DNA from 2 places in the Paenibacillus sp. LRG-1 genome. Region 1 is predicted to be linked to the other one. Evidence: riboswitches for the same ligand, from Rfam matches in the RefSeq annotation. Region 1 holds a riboswitch; the other holds the start of a gene.
What was found. Region 1 has a riboswitch for glycine ahead of sdaAB (L-serine ammonia-lyase, iron-sulfur-dependent subunit beta). Riboswitches for the same ligand answer to the same signal wherever they lie in the genome.
Positions count from the first base shown of each region.

Region 1 (8,487 bases):
TTAAAAAGAATCCGTCCGCTCGTCAGCTTATTTAGACCGATGATCGTCCTGCCTGTCGTCGTTTTTCCACAGCCGGATTCTCCCACCAGCCCGTATGTCTGGCCTGCCTCAATGCTGATCGACACGCCATCCACTGCTTTCACCTGATCGATAACACGCTGGAAGAAACCACCGCGCACCGGATAGTGGACCCTCAAATCATTTAACTCCAGTAGTGCCATGAGCAGCTTCCCCCTTTGCCTCGTCTTCAAAATGAAAATGCTGGTAACATGTACAACGGACCCAATGTCCAGGGGAAATTTCATTTAGTTGGGGATGGTCTTCATGCACTCCCTGCTGAATCCAGGGAATACGCGGGGCAAAGCGACAGCTATTGCGGGGAATATCTTGTAATGAGGGAACAATGCCGCCGATGACATGCAGTGATTCCCCCTTGGTATGCGATCCCGGCATGGAAGCAAGCAAAGAACGCGTGTACGGATGCTGTGGATGCCTGAATAATTCAAAAACATCAGCGCTCTCCACGATTTCTCCGGCATACATGACCACCACGCGGTCGGCTACTTCTGCCACAACACCAAGATCATGCGTAATCAAGATAATTCCGCTCCCACTCTCCTGTTGAAGCTGTTTGAGCAAGTCGAGAATTTGCGATTGGATCGTTACATCGAGCGCAGTAGTTGGTTCATCTGCGATAATAAGAGAAGGTCGGCAAGCTATGGCAATCGCGATCATCACACGCTGACGCATCCCTCCTGACAGTTCATGCGGATACTGCTCATACACACGCACAGGATTCGGTATATCTACGCTTTCCAGCAGCTCCAGCACACGTTCCCTTTTTTGCTTCGTAGATAGTGACGTATGATAATCAAGATTTTCCTCAATCTGCTTACCAATGCTCATTAACGGGTTGAGTGCTGTCAGCGGGTCCTGAAAGATCATGCCAATGCCCGCTCCGCGGATTTTATTCATTTGCCCTGAAGAAAGACGGTTCAGGTCCGTGCCTTTAAAAAGGACCTCTCCCTCTACACGCGTGCGTTCCATGTCATGCAGTTGTGCGATCGAAAGCGCCAGCGCGCTTTTGCCACAGCCGGATTCTCCGACTACAGCCAGCACTTCATTGGGGTTGACCGTCAGATCCAGATGGTCGACTGCGGGGTGATATTGATCCTTGATGCGAAAAGATACGGATAATCCTTTAATTTCCAACACGGGTCCGGTATTCAATGCGCGCTTCCTCCATTCTCCATGGTCTTGTCCCGCTTATTCTCACCATGTTTGATGTTTAAAACCTCTCATGAACATTACATACCGTTTTTGTCGGAATAATTTGAATACATCCTATCACCAGTATATGGATATATCAATTAAGATTATGCTATCAACATCATTTAAAAAATCAATGATCCAGCAGTAGCGCGGCCTTTCTGGCACAAAATGTAATGAAATAACCAACCACAGGTTAATTTTCATCACAAAAAAAGTCGCCTGATCCCTCTGCAGGGATCAAACGACTAACTAATACCAGCTCACATTGAGCTTCTGGCGATAATTATGAAGCCGCTCCATAGGAGCCAGACTTGAACGTTCTAGGATCGTACCATTTGTAGCCTGCTGCTGGAGCAGACCAAGGCTCAGGCTGCGGTTCTGTGGAAGCCGCAGGCTCCTCAAATGGTAGAAGCTTCGTTGGCTGATCCAGAGTCAAACCTGCCACATCAGACAATTTCGTGTAGTCCTGCTTCCATGCAAGCCATTGAACCGTTTGCACCAGGAAGGTGGAATCATCCACTTCTTTAAAACCATCATATGTCTTCTTCGACTGTCCGTTTTCCTCACGCACATATTTCGGTGTAGCATCTTCTACAGGGGAAGAATCACCGATGAACGCTGCCTTGCCTTGACCTACCTTGGAGATAGCGGCATAAGGTCCTTCCGCACGGCCCCCGCCGTTATAAACTCCCTGGTCTACCGCATTACCCCATTTTTTCGTGCCTGAAGGGATATAAGCAATGCCTTTAGCCTTGGTAGGATCAATAATAGCCAGCGTAGATCCTGCATGCATTGCAATCGAGCGCACACCCTTGGTAATGCCGAAAGATTGATCTGCGGCTACAATGTCGGTAGCATTCACATCACCCAGCGCATTGTAACGGAAACGAACGCCAAAGTTGGCCGCCAGCCAATCGGAGCTTGTTAATCCTTGCATCGCCGGTGATGCAGCTTCTTCTGCAGTCATGCCCTTGGCCGGATTAGTATAGGCTCCACGACGGTAACCATTCATAACCTCGGAGGAATCCCAACGGTTTTTGTTACGGTCCGCATTATAATGATCGGAGATGAAGAAGACGCTCCCCCCGCTATTCACGTATTGCAGCAGGGCAGCCTGCTCGGATGCCTTAAAGGCAACATTCGCTTCACCAATAATGAACACATCATATTGGCGCAGCTTGTCATATGTTATGGCCTGCTCTCCATAAGTAAAAGGAATAGGACGATTCAATTGGTCTACCGTAAAGCCTACATTACGCAGTCCATTAGCAAAGTCGGAGAAGGCGCCTTCAATGACCCAATCTGCTGCACCAGCAGTCTGTGCGTGCGTATTATCGAACAGCACCTTTTTGCCTTTTCCATCCGGCAGTGTAGTACCGGGTTGACCCGGGTTGCCAGGTTCGCCTGGTTCCCCCGGCTCGCTTCCGCTTACCAGTTCAACAGCGCTTGGGCTTTTCACTCCACCAAAATTATTGTAGGCGCCGAGTGTACCCGTCACACGAATTTTGCTGCCGATCAGCTCAGGATGGCCTGATAGCCCATATTGCCCTCTGTACGCTGAAGTCAGCTGTACATCCAACAGATTAGACGTATTACGTTCATTTGCCTGATCGGCAATCAGTACGTTAAAATCATTCGCGAACGGGGAAGAAAAGTTAGCCGTTTTCGATCCGGTAGCATGTCCGACGATGTAACCTTCCACCGTCACCGTACCTCCACTGCTTTGGCGCTGAAGTGCTTCGGCTACTGTCAATGCTCCCTCCGCCTTGACCTGACCGAATGGAACGAAGATCCCAATCAGCAGTGATACGATCGCTGCTAGATGCAACATCCCTTTTAAGCGTGAACCTGTGAATCGCAAGCCTTTTACCATACGTCAATATCCCTCCTATGATTTCCATAAATATACTTGTCCTTTATCAGATTAGCCGCCAATCTTCTAATTCCTTCCTGGTTTCATCCATAATTATGTAAATTTTAATCTTTTTTATTGGAAACGCACCTGTTTATGTAAAAATTAAACCTGTGATTGACACCGTGCACGGCATACATTACGCTAAGGAAGACATGTAGAACGGTATACGCGAATGAAGATGACGGGAGAGTCTGTCCAGGGAGCCTACACTCTGGCGGCACCGAAGGAGCAAGACGTCAGCACCCGGCTGACGGATAATCTCTCAGGTCCATGTATCGTCATCTGACGCAACTCTGGAGAGAGCGCAAGCCACCCAAGGGGTAAGGCGGTAAGAACACCGCACGAAACTCTCAGGTAACGAGGACAGAGATAAGGGAAACTTCCTTATCCTGTCCTTTTTTGTGCTCACATTGTGCGTCAGCATTAGGAACCGTCATAACCGCGCAAAGACGCGGAAATACCATATAGTATGGTATTAGAACATACAGGGGGCCACACCATGCGTTTCAAAGATGTATTTTCTATTATCGGTCCGGCCATGACCGGACCTTCCAGTTCACACACCGCAGGCGCGGTGCGGCTCGCACGCGTTGCCCGGCACTGGCTCGGGACGCAGCCTGACCGTGCCCGCATGACACTGTACGGCTCCTTTGCCGACACGTATAAAGGACACGGTACAGACCTGGCGCTCATCGCAGGGCTGCTTAATTACGATACGGACGATCACCGGATTCCGGATGCCGAGCAATGGGCAGAGCAAGCCGGGATGGCCGTGGAATTCGCCGTCAGCGGACTCCCCGCGCCTCATCCGAACACTGTCCGTTTCGAGCTGTGGAAGGGCGAGGATCAGCGCACACTGCTGGGCTCCTCCATCGGCGGCGGCAGCATCCATGTCCAGCAGCTTAACGAATTCCGGGTCAATCTGACCGGGGAGCTGCCTACGCTGGTGCTTCTCCACTCGGATAAGCCCGGTACATTGGGCGCGATAACTTCAGCGCTGGGCGCGGCCCACATTAACATTGCCTATATGCACGTAGATCGCAAAGGCCGGGATGGTGAAGCACTCACCGCCATTGAAACGGACAGTTCTGCTCCAGCTGAACTGATTGCGGAACTGCGTTCTTTACCTCATATGTATGAAATTAAGATGATTAATTTGAAAAAAGGAGCTGAATCCGATGCGGTTTAGCCATCTGCATGAAATCAGCGCTTTATGCGCTGAAGAATCCACCACAATTAGCCGCTTGATGATTCAAGAGCAGGTACAAGAGACGAATACAACGGAGGAAGAAATCTTTCGCCAAATGTCTGATTATTATGAAGTCATGAAGGAAGCCGTTCATCGCGGTCAGACACAAGACACCGTATCCCGCAGTGGATTGACGGGCGGTGACGGCAAGCGCCTAGCCGAGTATCTGCGGTCAGGGGAAACCTGCTCCGGCGATGCCTCCGCGCTCGCCATGGCTTATGCCCTCTCTGTGTCGGAGGTAAATGCATCCATGGGTCGTATTGTCGCCACGCCTACCGCAGGCTCATGTGGGGTTATCCCTGGTGTGTTCATCAGTGCGCAGGAGCGGTTCGGCTGGGATGATGAGCATATGGTGAACGGCCTGTTCGCCGCTGGAGCCATTGGCTACGTGATCGCCAACAACTCCTTCATTTCTGGCGCGGAGGGAGGCTGTCAGGCTGAGATTGGTTCAGCTATCGGGATGGCTGCTGGCGCTATGGTCGAGCTGCGTGGTGGTACGCCTGAACAGGCTGTTCACGCCGTGGGCCTCGCTCTTAAGAACACGCTCGGCCTGATTTGCGATCCCGTCGCCGGACTCGTGGAGATTCCGTGCATCGTGCGCAACGGGCTGGGAGCCGTGACTGCGCTTGCCGCAGCGGATATGGCTTTGGCGGGTGTGCGCAGCGCTATTCCGTCTGACGAAGTCATTGACGTGATGCTTGAAGTCGGCAGTGCGATGCCGTCGAAGCACCGCGAGACCGCCAAAGGCGGCTTGGCCCAGACGCCGACTGGCAAGCGTTTGACTGAATCACTTACACGCAACACACCGACCAAGAAGGATAAGTCATAATTTATAAGCGGTAGCCTCCTTAAAAAAAAGAGCAAGCATGTCGTCCTTGGACGTATGCTTGCTCTCTTTTTTACTGAACGGTTACCTGTATCTTCGTCATTTTACCTGCATATTTCACAGTAATTACTGCTTTGCCCTTGCCCTGTGCCTTAATGTTACCGTCTTTGACGGTCGCAACAACAATTCTGGACGAGGACCAGACAGCCGGTTTGGAAACATCCTTCTCCGACTCATCCTTATACGTGGCTGTAGCCGTAACCTTGGCCAGCTGTCCTGCCTTCAAATTCAAAGCAACTTCGTCTGTTTGCAGATATTTAAGCGTATCAACATCCACGGGTACGCTGATTACCTTCCCGCCAAACTTCGCCTGAATGTTAGCTTTACCGTAGCTAACCGCAGTAACCTGACCCTTTTTAACAGTGGCTACCTTATAATTAGACGTTTTCCATTCAGCTTGGGCCGTAACGTCCTTTTCTTTACCATCACTCGATTTAACCACAATCGCGATGTTTTTTTGATCTCCGGATTTAAGTGACAACGCGATTGCATCCGCTTCAATCTTTTGCGCTACGTCCACTTCTACCGTAAACGTAATGTTTTGCTTGCCATATGAAGCAGTCACCGTTGCCTTACCGCTACCATTCGCTTTGATCAAACCTTCGCTAACTTCAACCACTTTTACATTGCTCGTTGTCCAGGTGGCGTCCTTGGTTACATCTGTTTTTGTACCGCCACTCTTAACTCCTGTTACTTTCAGCTGCTTCGTTTCCTGAGCACCAAGCGCAATTACACGCGAGTCTGTTTCCAGACGGTCTACAAGGCCTACTTGTACGTTAATCGTCAGTTTTTTGCCATTATAGGTCGCTGTAATAACCGCTTTACCAGCGGATTTACCCGTAATCGTTCCTTTGGACACAGAAGCAATATCTTCCGCGCTTGAAGCCCATTCTGCATCCTGTGTTACATCTTCCTTACGCCCATCCGCATAAGTAGCCGTCAAAGTTGCAGTATAGTCCTCATCAATATCAATCGTTGCCGTTTTGGAGGACAGAGACAGATCACCGGGTACATTTACGGATACCGTAGCTGTAACTGTTTTGCCACCATAAGAAGCGGTGATCGTAGCCTCACCTGTTTTATAACCCGTGACTTCTCCCGCACTGACAAAAGCGATATCTTCATTGCTGGACTTCCACTCTGCCTTACTTGTGATATCTTCTTCCGTACCTGTTACATACGTTGCGGTCAGCTTGAGCTTTTTGGATTCCTTGGCATTCAGGCTCAGCTTGTCCTCACTCAAATCCAAATATCTGGAGGTTTCGACATCTGTCTTGATCGAAACAGTCTTATCTCCATACTTAGCGGTCACCGTAGCCGAACCCGCTCCAATGGCCATAATCGTTCCCTTATTCACAGTCGCAATTTTTTCATCGCTTGATGTCCAAGTAGCTTTATCTGTGATATCCGTTACCGTCCCATCCGGATAAACGGCAGAAACTTGTATTTTTTTAGATTCATCCAGACGGAGAAAAATATTGGATTCGCTGGCTTTCAGCTTATTCGTTTGATCGACATCTACCGAAATCGTAGCGGACATCGTGCCATATTTACCTGTAATTGTCGCCTTTCCCGCGCTGTAGCCGGTAATGGTGCCTTTCAGTACATCCGCCACAGCTGCATTGCTGGAGCTCCATTCAGCGGACTCTGTTACGTCCTGTACCGATCCATCCGGGAACGTCGCCGTAAGTTTAACCTTCTCAGTATCCTTCAACAAAAGAGAAACCTCTGATGAACTGACATCGAGACGTTTAACCTGCTCCACCTGCACAGCAATGGTTACGGTCTGTTGACCATATACGGCCTTAATATTGGCTGTACCTGCTCCCTGAGCGGTAACCAATCCGTTAACTACTGTGGCTACCTTTTGATTATCGGAGGTCCAAATAGCATCACCCGAAACCTGAGCTGTTGTATTATCACTGTATGTCGCTGTCAAATCAACCTGTCCTGTACCGCTTGAACGCAAGTTCAGGCTTTGTACACTGGATGTCAGCGCCTTAACCTTTTTCGTTACATGTACCTGAACCGATTGCACCTTCTCTTTATAGGTCGCAACCACGGTGGCTTCCCCTTCAGCCTTGGCCGAAACTGTACCGTTATACACAGTAGCAATAGCTGTATTATCACTTTTCCAATCCGTGCTTACGGTTACATTCGAGGTTGTCCCATCGCTAAAAACAGCAGTAGCCGTCAACGCAGCCGTATCTCCCTGCTGCAAAGTTACCTCGTTAGAGGAAAGGACAATCTTGGAAAGCACCGCATCCGCAGCAGATGCAAACCCTGCATATGATGTAAAACTTGAAATCAGGATGACCAACGCCAGAAAACCGGACCATCTATTCTTCAAAATCTAATTCCCTCCCATTCCAAAACTTAAATTAAGGATTTCGCAAAATCCTTACACCTACGTTTTATGTCGTCATATGGAAAAGAATAGTTTAGGCTTCGAAGGAAATTTGGTCCTTATTAACTAGATCATTTCTGATAAAGATTAGACATTACAATTTGTGTAGCTTCAGAGCCATAGTGAAGAGTTTACCCAACAGACCCACAACCTCGCATTTACAAACAGCTATAAGCTGCTGCGCGAACTCTCAAATGATGGTATTCTTCCATATTAGGAGCCAGTTGGTGCATATAAACGACGGAGAATTGTTCGCTTGGATCTATAGAAACCCAAGTGCCTGCTACTCCCGTCCAGCCAAATTCTCCAATAGAACTATTTGCATGCCCAGCCGCTTTATCAATTAACGTGCGCACGCCCAGTCCGTAACCATAACCTGTATGATAAGAATTAGTAAAATCCAATAATTGATCTGTATTCAGATGATTGGTGCGCATTAAATCAATAGTTTTTCTCCCTAATAGCCTCACACCATCTACCATACCTCCATTCGACAGCATTTGTGAAAATGTAAGGTACTCCTTAACTGTCGAATACAGACCTGCGCCCCCACTTTCATATATAGCATCTGGTTGATGATACTCATCCAAGAAACCCTCTATTTTTTCTAGCTCTCCGGCGTCTGTTCGTTGGTAAAAGGAGGCCATTCGCGATTCAATATCTCCACGATATCGGTAACCTGTATTGTTCATTCCAAGCGGATCAAATATTTCATCCTTTAGGAATTGCCCCAATGATTTACCTGAAATCACTTCAAT
Region 1 is NZ_CM170126.1:458,210-466,696, reverse strand. Features, by position in the region: gene ACUUJN_RS02095 (ABC transporter ATP-binding protein) at 1-221, opposite strand, end outside; gene ACUUJN_RS02090 (ABC transporter ATP-binding protein) at 199-1,230, opposite strand; gene ACUUJN_RS02085 (DUF6359 domain-containing protein) at 1,556-3,145, opposite strand; glycine riboswitch at 3,360-3,475, shown strand; gene sdaAB (L-serine ammonia-lyase, iron-sulfur-dependent subunit beta) at 3,687-4,376, shown strand; gene sdaAA (L-serine ammonia-lyase, iron-sulfur-dependent, subunit alpha) at 4,366-5,265, shown strand; gene ACUUJN_RS02070 (Ig-like domain-containing protein) at 5,336-7,672, opposite strand; gene ACUUJN_RS02065 (serine hydrolase domain-containing protein) at 7,888-8,487, opposite strand, start outside.

Region 2 (8,487 bases), 1.9 Mb from region 1:
TCCACCATCGGCGGTATGCAGCTCTTCACCGAGCCACAGGTCCTGGTCGGTAATGACGGCGGTTCCGGGGCAAGTGGCATGACCATCGTTTTATACCTGTATCGCGAGTCGTTCATTAACAACTATTTTGGATATGGTGCAGCCGTCGGATGGGGCATGTTCCTCATCATTGCTCTATTCTCCATCATAAACTGGAAACTCGTTCAAGGTAAAAAATAACGATGGGAAGGAGCTTCACAACATGATGCAGACACGCGCAAAATCCTTTGTTTTATATGCCGGATTGTTGGTGGGAATCATTCTGTCGATGTTTCCATTTTACTGGCTGATCGTCATGGCAACCCGTACAACCTCAGACATCTATCGTTTTCCACCACAATTGTGGTTTGGCAGCCACTTCTTGGATAACATAACGAGAGTATTACAACAGATTAATTTTGCCGGAGCCTTTTTTAATACCCTTTTTGTAGCCGGTTCTGTTACCCTATTGGTTCTGTTTTTCGATTCACTAGCAGGTTTTGCATTCGCCAAGTTTGATTTTCCGGGCAAAAAAGTGCTATTTATCGTTCTGCTAGCTACGATGATGGTCCCTTCACAACTTTCGCTTGTCCCCTCCTTTGTCATGATGGCCTCCTTTGGATGGGTAGGTACGTTCAAAGCGCTTATCATCCCGGGGATGGTAAATGCCTTCGGCATTTTCTGGATTCGTCAATATGCGGAAGAATCCATTCCAAAGGAACTGCTGGATGCGGGCCGGATGGACGGATGCAGCTTTTTTCGACTGTACTTGAATGTAGCACTGCCTATTCTACGTCCTGCGTTCGCTTTTCTCGGCGCATTTACCTTTATAGGAGCCTGGAATGATTATTTATGGCCGCTAATCGTCTTAACGGATGAACGTAAATTCACGCTCCAGATTGCACTGTCACAATTGAACGGGATTTACAATACGGATTATGCGATGGTCATTGCGGGCACCCTGCTGGCTGTACTGCCACTTATTATTTTATTTCTTTTCATTAGCCGCCAGTTTATTTCCGATCTTGCCGCCGGAGCGGTCAAAGATTAGATTTACTTGAATTCCCTTATTCATTTCATGTATAATAGCTAATCGTCATTTCAAATAGCTTACATGATGAAGTTAGGTATCCAACAGGCAATCAGGTTAAGCGATTTACGATTTGAACATGAACTATGAACTATGAACTGAGGGAAACTTACCAGATGAACAAATTCACATATTATAACCCCACCAAATTAATTTTTGGAGACAATCAAATTGAAGAACTCCAGCAGGAACTGCTGAATTACGGCAAAAACATTTTGCTGGTATATGGAGGCGGAAGTGTCAAACGAAATGGTCTATATGACCAGGTATTAAACGCGTTAGAACCGCTACATCTGAACATTCATGAATTGTCCGGCGTAGAACCGAATCCGCGCTTGTCCACCGTTAAGAAGGGTATCGACATTTGCCGAAATGAAAAAATCGACTTCTTACTTGCTGTAGGCGGTGGAAGCGTTATTGATTGCACCAAAGCCATCGCAGCAGGGGCTGAATATGACGGCGATGTGTGGGATATTATCAACAAAAAGCACATGCCGACCCAGGCTCTGCCATTCGGCACCATCCTCACACTCGCCGCCACCGGTTCAGAAATGAATCCGGATTCTGTTATCACCAACTGGGAAACGAACGAAAAATACGTATGGGGCAGCGCGGTAACGCATCCGAAATTCTCGATTCTGGACCCAAAAAACACCTTCTCTGTGCCACGTGATCAGACGGTATATGGCATGGTGGATATGATGAGCCATGTGTTTGAACAATATTTTCACAATGTTAAAAATACACCGTTGCAAGATCGTATGTGCTTTTCCGTGTTGCAAACCGTGATCGAAACTGCACCTAAGCTGCTGGAGGATTTGCACAACTACGAGCATCGTGAAACGATTTTATATGCCGGAACGATTGCCCTTAACGGAACACTACAAATGGGCTACTTCGGGGACTGGGCTTCGCATACGATTGAACATGCATTATCCGCTGTATATGATATTCCTCATGCTGGCGGTCTGGCGATCCTGTTCCCCAACTGGATGAGACATACGGTGGATCAGGATGCTGCACGCATGAAGCGGCTGATGCTCAGCATGTTTGATTTAGATACCACTGGTAAAACGGATAAGGAAATTGCTTTGGAGGGGATTGATCGCCTGAGTGCATTCTGGACAAGTCTCGGTGCCCCTTCCACCCTGGCCGATTACAATATTAATGATGAGCAATTGGAAAAAGTCGCAAACATTGCAGCCCGTGAAATGGAATACGGAGGCTTCGGTAATTATAAAAAGCTGAACCAAGAAGATATTTCAGCTATTTTGCACGCATCGTTATAACATTCAAAAGGGAGTGTCCTCAAGCCTGTGATGACTGAGGGCACTCCCTTTTGGAATTTATGAATTAACCGTTTGTCCTTTTTCTTCTACTTGGATAGCTGCCCCTACACTGGCACCTGCAAGAATGCCCTTTTTCTTACTAGAATTCAGAGAATCCATATAGGTTCGGGTTTCTGCGACTACAATTCCTGATAAGCCGAGCAGGGCAATCAGGTTCGGGAAAGCCATCATTGCGTTAAAGATATCTGCCAGCAGCCAAATCGCATCCAGTTTAATGAACGCGCCCCCGGCAACCAGTAGGATGAACAGATAGCGGTATGGCTTAATCCACTTGACCCCAAGCAAATATTCAACACAGCGTTCCCCGTAATAGTTCCAGCCGAGCATGGTGGTGAACGCAAACATAATCAGAATGATTGTGAGCAGTTCTGCCCCCAGCGGGAATGCGCTGGAAAATGCTTGCTGAGTCATCAGGCCCGCATCGGTAGGCCCGCTCCACACACCACTAACCAGTAGCGTCAACCCGGTCATCACACAAATAACCATCGTATCAATAAACACGCCTGTCATGGAAATTAGCCCTTGCTCCGCAGGCCATTTGGTTTTGGCAGCTGCGGCTGCAATCGGTGCGCTTCCCAATCCGGCCTCATTGGCAAAAATACCTCTGGCTACCCCACTTCGCATCGCCAGCATAATCGTAGCTCCGGCAAATCCGCCCGTTGCAGATGTAGTTGAAAATGCCGAATGGAGCACCAGCGCAATTGCGGCAGGTAGTTGGTCAGCAAACCGAATCAGTACGATGAGACAGATCAGTACGTACAAGCCTGTTTTAAAAGGAACGACCTTCGTCGATACCTTGGCAATGCTTTTGAGTCCTCCAATAGTAACAAGTCCTGTAAGGATAGCAATAATCAGTGCCGTTACAATGGGCGGAACGCCAAAACTGTTTTCGGTCGAAGATACAATCGCTTTGACCTGCGGAAACGTTCCAATCCCGAACAACGCTACCAGCATGCCCGAAAAAGCAAACAGCATCGCCAGCGGTTTAAAACGGCGTCCCAGACCTTTCTCAATATAATACATCGGGCCGCCGGAAAATTGCCCATTCCGATCCTTCACCCGGTATTTTACCGCAAGTACACCTTCCGCATATTTCGTCGCCATCCCAAAAAAGGCTGCAACGACCATCCAGAACAAGGCACCCGGCCCGCCCAGCTTAATGGCTGTCGCTACGCCGACAATACTTCCTGTGCCAACTGTAGCCGCCAACGCTGTACTCAAAGCCGCAAAACTACTTACATCCCCGCTGCCTTCATTCGGGGCCTTACCGATCAGCTTGATCGCCAGGGGCAGGCGGAATACCTGCAGCATCTTCAAACGTATGGTCAGCCACAACCCCGTTCCCATGACAAGAATGATGAGAGGCGCCCCCCATATCCAACTGCTAATCGCTTCTAACACATGTACCAAATTCATTTCAACCCGCTCCTCCAGCATATTAGAAAACAAAAAAGAGTCAAATCCGCTGATTCGACTCCTGGAGAGGTTAAAGGCACGAAAAAATACAACCATCTTGCGCAGGTTTCTGCCTCTAATAGCTTATAAAAAAGCCTAGGGCATTCCCTGTCACAGGTTATTCGCGTCTCTGTCCTTTTGCCTGAGAGTTTAAGCAGATGTTCTCTGCGGTGCACCTTCGGCGCCCAATTAAGGGTCTCTCCAGAGTTCTGTCCGTTTACGGTCCCCGCTTGTTGCTGTAATCAGCCTAAGCACCTGAGAGTTTTGCCCCTTCGGTCGGAACTTTCGTTCCATCTCCCGCAAACATCAACCAGACATATGAAATTTTTATTTATTATACAGAAAACTTTCAGTTTATTACAAGTGAAAAGTTTGTGAAACCCTCTGAAATATTATTATTGTGTCTATCAAAAAAGCGGGTACAGCAGATTGCATCCTTAGGATGTCCTCTGCTATACCCGCCCGAGAAAATTTGGAATTACAATTCTTCACCATTGGTTGCTATCACATTTTTATACCAGTTAAATGAGTCCTTTTTGGAGCGTTTGAGCGTTCCGTTACCGTCATCATCCAGATCGACGTAAATAAATCCGTAGCGCTTGGACATTTCGGAAGTAGACATGCTCACAAGGTCGATAGGACCCCAGCTGGTGTAACCAAGCAGATCAACACCGTCGGCAATTGCTTCCTTCATTTGAACAATATGCTGACGCAAGTAATCAATACGATATGTGTCATGCACAGATCCGTCTTCTTCTACCTTATCATAAGCACCTAGGCCATTTTCCACGATGAACAGCGGCTTTTGGTAGCGGTCATATAACGTGTTCAGCGTAACACGCAGACCGATCGGATCAATTTGCCATCCCCAGTCAGAGGACTGTAAATATGGATTTTTCACGCCGCCAATCAGGTTTCCTGCTGCTTTCTCGCCTTCTGGACCTGCAGATACGGTCAAGGTCATGTAGTAGCTGAATGAGATATAATCGACCGTGTTATTTTTTAAAATTTCGGCATCGCCTGGTTCTGTGTGTATAACAACATTATTTTCTTCAAAATAACGATCCATGTAGTTGGAATATTCCCCACGGGCATGCACATCCGTAAAGAACAGGTTCATCTGATTTTCATGCTGGGCTTTCAGTATATCCTGTGGGTTACACGTATGTGGGTAGCTTTCCAAACGAGCCAGCATACAGCCGATTTGAGAGCCCGGGATGATCTCATGTCCTCGTTTTGTCGCCAGTGCACTAGCTACAAATTGATGATGCAGTGCTTGGTATATCGCTTGCTGCTTGTTTTCTACGCGGTCAATGACCACCCCGCCACCAGTAAACGGACTCATGGTCATTACATTGATTTCATTAAAAGTCAGCCAGTATTTTACTTTATCCTTATAACGCGTGAACACAGTTTCGGCATAATTTACGTAGTGCTGTATAACTTCACGACCCAGCCAGCCATTATACTTCTGAGTCAAACCCAGCGGTGTCTCATAATGTGACAATGTTACCAGCGGTTCAATACCATATTTGCGCAGCTCATCAAATACATTATCGTAGAATTGCAGTCCCGCTTCATTCGGCTCGGCATCATAGCCATTCGGGAAAATCCGCGACCAGTTGATGGACATACGAAATACCTTAAAGCCCATTTCCGCGAACAATGCAATATCTTCTTTGTAGTGGTGGAAGAAGTCCACACCTTCACGTTTTGGAAAACGGGCATTGACTTTGCCTGCCAAAATGTCTTCGAGTCGCTCGGACGAAATCTCCATAGCATGATCGTTCTTGCGCTCTGCTTTGGGTACATAGGCAACCATGTCCGCACTGGACAATCCTTTTCCATCTACGTCAAAAGCACCTTCCAATTGGTTGGCTGCGGTTGCCCCGCCCCACAAGAAGTTTTTCGGAAATCCTTTTAGCGTCTTCGTCATGGTATAAAAACCTCTTTCCGTATTTAAGATTTTTACTTTGGTCAAGTAATCCCATCAAGTGCTGCAAATGTGAATCAATACCTAACGGTAACCGTTCTTCCTTTGAAAAGGATTGACAGATGCTTTAAAATAGACGTAATGCCTTCATAAGCATCCTAATCGTTGTAACGCGTTTCATGTCAAGTATTTTTTTCTTATGTGAGGAGAAGCATCATGTCGAATCTTGATCAAATTGCAAAACTGGCGGGCTTTTCCAAAGCTACGGTATCCAGAGTATTAAATCAGTCACCCCATGTCAGTCACGAAACAAGAACTAAGATTTTAAAAATCATGCAGGAATTGGATTATGTTCCTAATCGGAATGCCATTTCTCTATCCAAGGGTCAGACGCTTCAGATCGGTATCATTACTTCAACTATTAATGAAATTGTTCTGGCTTTTCTGGACAGCTTTGTGGAAGTAGCCGGCCAGTATGAATTCCAAACCATTATTTATACTTCGGGAGAAGACAAAAAGAAAGAGCTTCAAGCCTTTGAGGATTTAAAAAGAAAAAGAGTCGATGCGCTGGTCATCATTTCCTGCGTGAATGACACTGATTTTTTGAGTACCTATTGCAAATATGGCCCGATCGTTTCGTGGCAACGAATGGAGCATACCGATATTCGCTCCGTCGCTATGGATCAGTATGAAGGATATATGTTAGCGCTAAAACATTTGATACAAAAAGGCTATACTCGTATAGCCAATGCTTTTGGTCGTCCGAGCAGCATCAATACCCATAGCAGACAACGAGCCTACGAACAGATCATGAGTGAGCACAATCTTCCAGTGTTGCAACACTGGAATCACTCTTCTATTTATAATATCCGTGATGGCGAACAGGTCGTACGGGATTTGTTACAGCGTCGGGAAGAATTCCCAGAGGCTATTTTATGTGCTAACGATTATGTAGCAGTGGGCATTCTCTGCGAAGCACGCAGACAACGGCTGAACGTACCGGAAGATCTGGCGATTGTCGGATTCGATAACACGGAGCTGGCGCATACGATGGGGATTACAACGATTCAAAATCCCATCATGGCTCAAGCACAAAATGCTTTTTTCATGCTTTCCCCTCAGCTGATTGGACGCCAAATGGAGCTTCATTCGCTAGAGTACTGCCTCATTGAACGTACGACCACGTAAGGTAACGATTTACTTGCAAATTAGGCAAAAGGGCCTTGATATGAAATATTTTTTGTCGAATCAGAATAAAATATGTTGAAATCGCTTTTTTTTGTGCTACAATAGCACTATATCGAAGGATTGTGACCGGTGATGCGGGCAATGCCTGAGTTCAATTGAGTGCTATTGCTAACAATAGTGTTGAATTGTGCTTAGGCATTTTTTATTGGTAAAGGATGGGAGGGGGAACTTCAATGATTATTGAGAAGGTGCTCAATAACAACGTCCTATTGACTAAAAACGATAAAGGCAAAGAGGTCATCGTGATGGGAAGAGGTATTTCCTTCAAAAAGGTGGCTGGCGATCAAGTCGATGATGATAAAATAGATAAGATTTTCATGTTAAATGAAAACGAGTTCACGGCTAAACTAACTGAGCTGCTGAACGATATTCCAGTGTCTCATCTGGAGGTAGTGAGTGAAATCGTAAAGCATGCAACGGAAGTACTGGATACGGAGTTAAGCGATAATATTTATTTAACGTTGACCGACCATATTCATTTTGCCATACAACGGCAAGAAAAAGGACTGGCACTCCAAAACGCGATGCTGTATGAAATTAAACGCTTCTACAAAAAAGAATTTGCAGTTGGACTGGATGCTCTTCAAAAAATTGAAAATACGCTCGGAGTAAAATTGGGCGAAGATGAAGCAGGATTTATTGCATTGCATATGGTGAATGCACGGATCGACGGTAACGAAATGAAATCTACACTGAAAATGACCGAGATTGTCCAACATATATTGAACATTATTACGTATCATTACGGAATTGTGCTGGATGAGTCTTCTTTTAGCTATTCGAGATTTTTGACACATTTGCAATATTTTGCGATGCGAGTGATTCGCAAAGAAGTCATTCACAGTGGTGAAGAATTTTTGTACAACCAGGTGAAGCAGACGTATACCGAAGCTTTTGCTTGTGCCCAAAAGATCAATGAGTATCTGGAAAAAACATACGATCAATATTTAAGCAAGGATGAATACGTATATCTAACTATCCATATTCATCGGGTAACTGAGCGTAATAACATATAAGATTAACAACTTCATATCCTCATCGTTCATGGATTGTGACTGGTAAGGCAGGCAAAACCTAAACTGATGGTGAAATCGACGTTCCTCTATAGGAGAGTGCGTAGTTTTCACCACGAGTTTAGGTTTTTCTTGTTTACAAGTTTAAAAAGGTGCACGCCGGCGCATCTTAGCAACAGATGTAAACAGTAAATCCTATCAGTAGCAAGAATAACCCATAAGGAGTTCTGAACATGAGTGATAAAGAACTATCTAAAAAAATAGTGACCCTCGTTGGTGGCGAAGAGAATGTCAATTCGGTATTCCATTGCGCTACACGCTTGAGATTTAAATTAAATGATCGTACAAAAGCAAACAAAGCCGCACTGGAAGCAACCCCTG
Region 2 is NZ_CM170126.1:4,643,481-4,651,967, forward strand. Features, by position in the region: gene ACUUJN_RS20495 (carbohydrate ABC transporter permease) at 1-219, shown strand, start outside; gene ACUUJN_RS20500 (carbohydrate ABC transporter permease) at 242-1,069, shown strand; gene ACUUJN_RS20505 (iron-containing alcohol dehydrogenase) at 1,225-2,397, shown strand; gene ACUUJN_RS20510 (alanine/glycine:cation symporter family protein) at 2,455-3,873, opposite strand; glycine riboswitch at 4,033-4,127, opposite strand; glycine riboswitch at 4,146-4,222, opposite strand; gene ACUUJN_RS20515 (glycoside hydrolase family 1 protein) at 4,391-5,848, opposite strand; gene ACUUJN_RS20520 (LacI family DNA-binding transcriptional regulator) at 6,062-7,033, shown strand; gene licT (BglG family transcription antiterminator LicT) at 7,267-8,109, shown strand; gene ACUUJN_RS20530 (beta-glucoside-specific PTS transporter subunit IIABC) at 8,340-8,487, shown strand, end outside.
Region 2: it holds a riboswitch for glycine, as region 1 does, so the genes downstream of both, ACUUJN_RS20510 (alanine/glycine:cation symporter family protein) here and sdaAB (L-serine ammonia-lyase, iron-sulfur-dependent subunit beta) in region 1, are expected to answer to the same signal.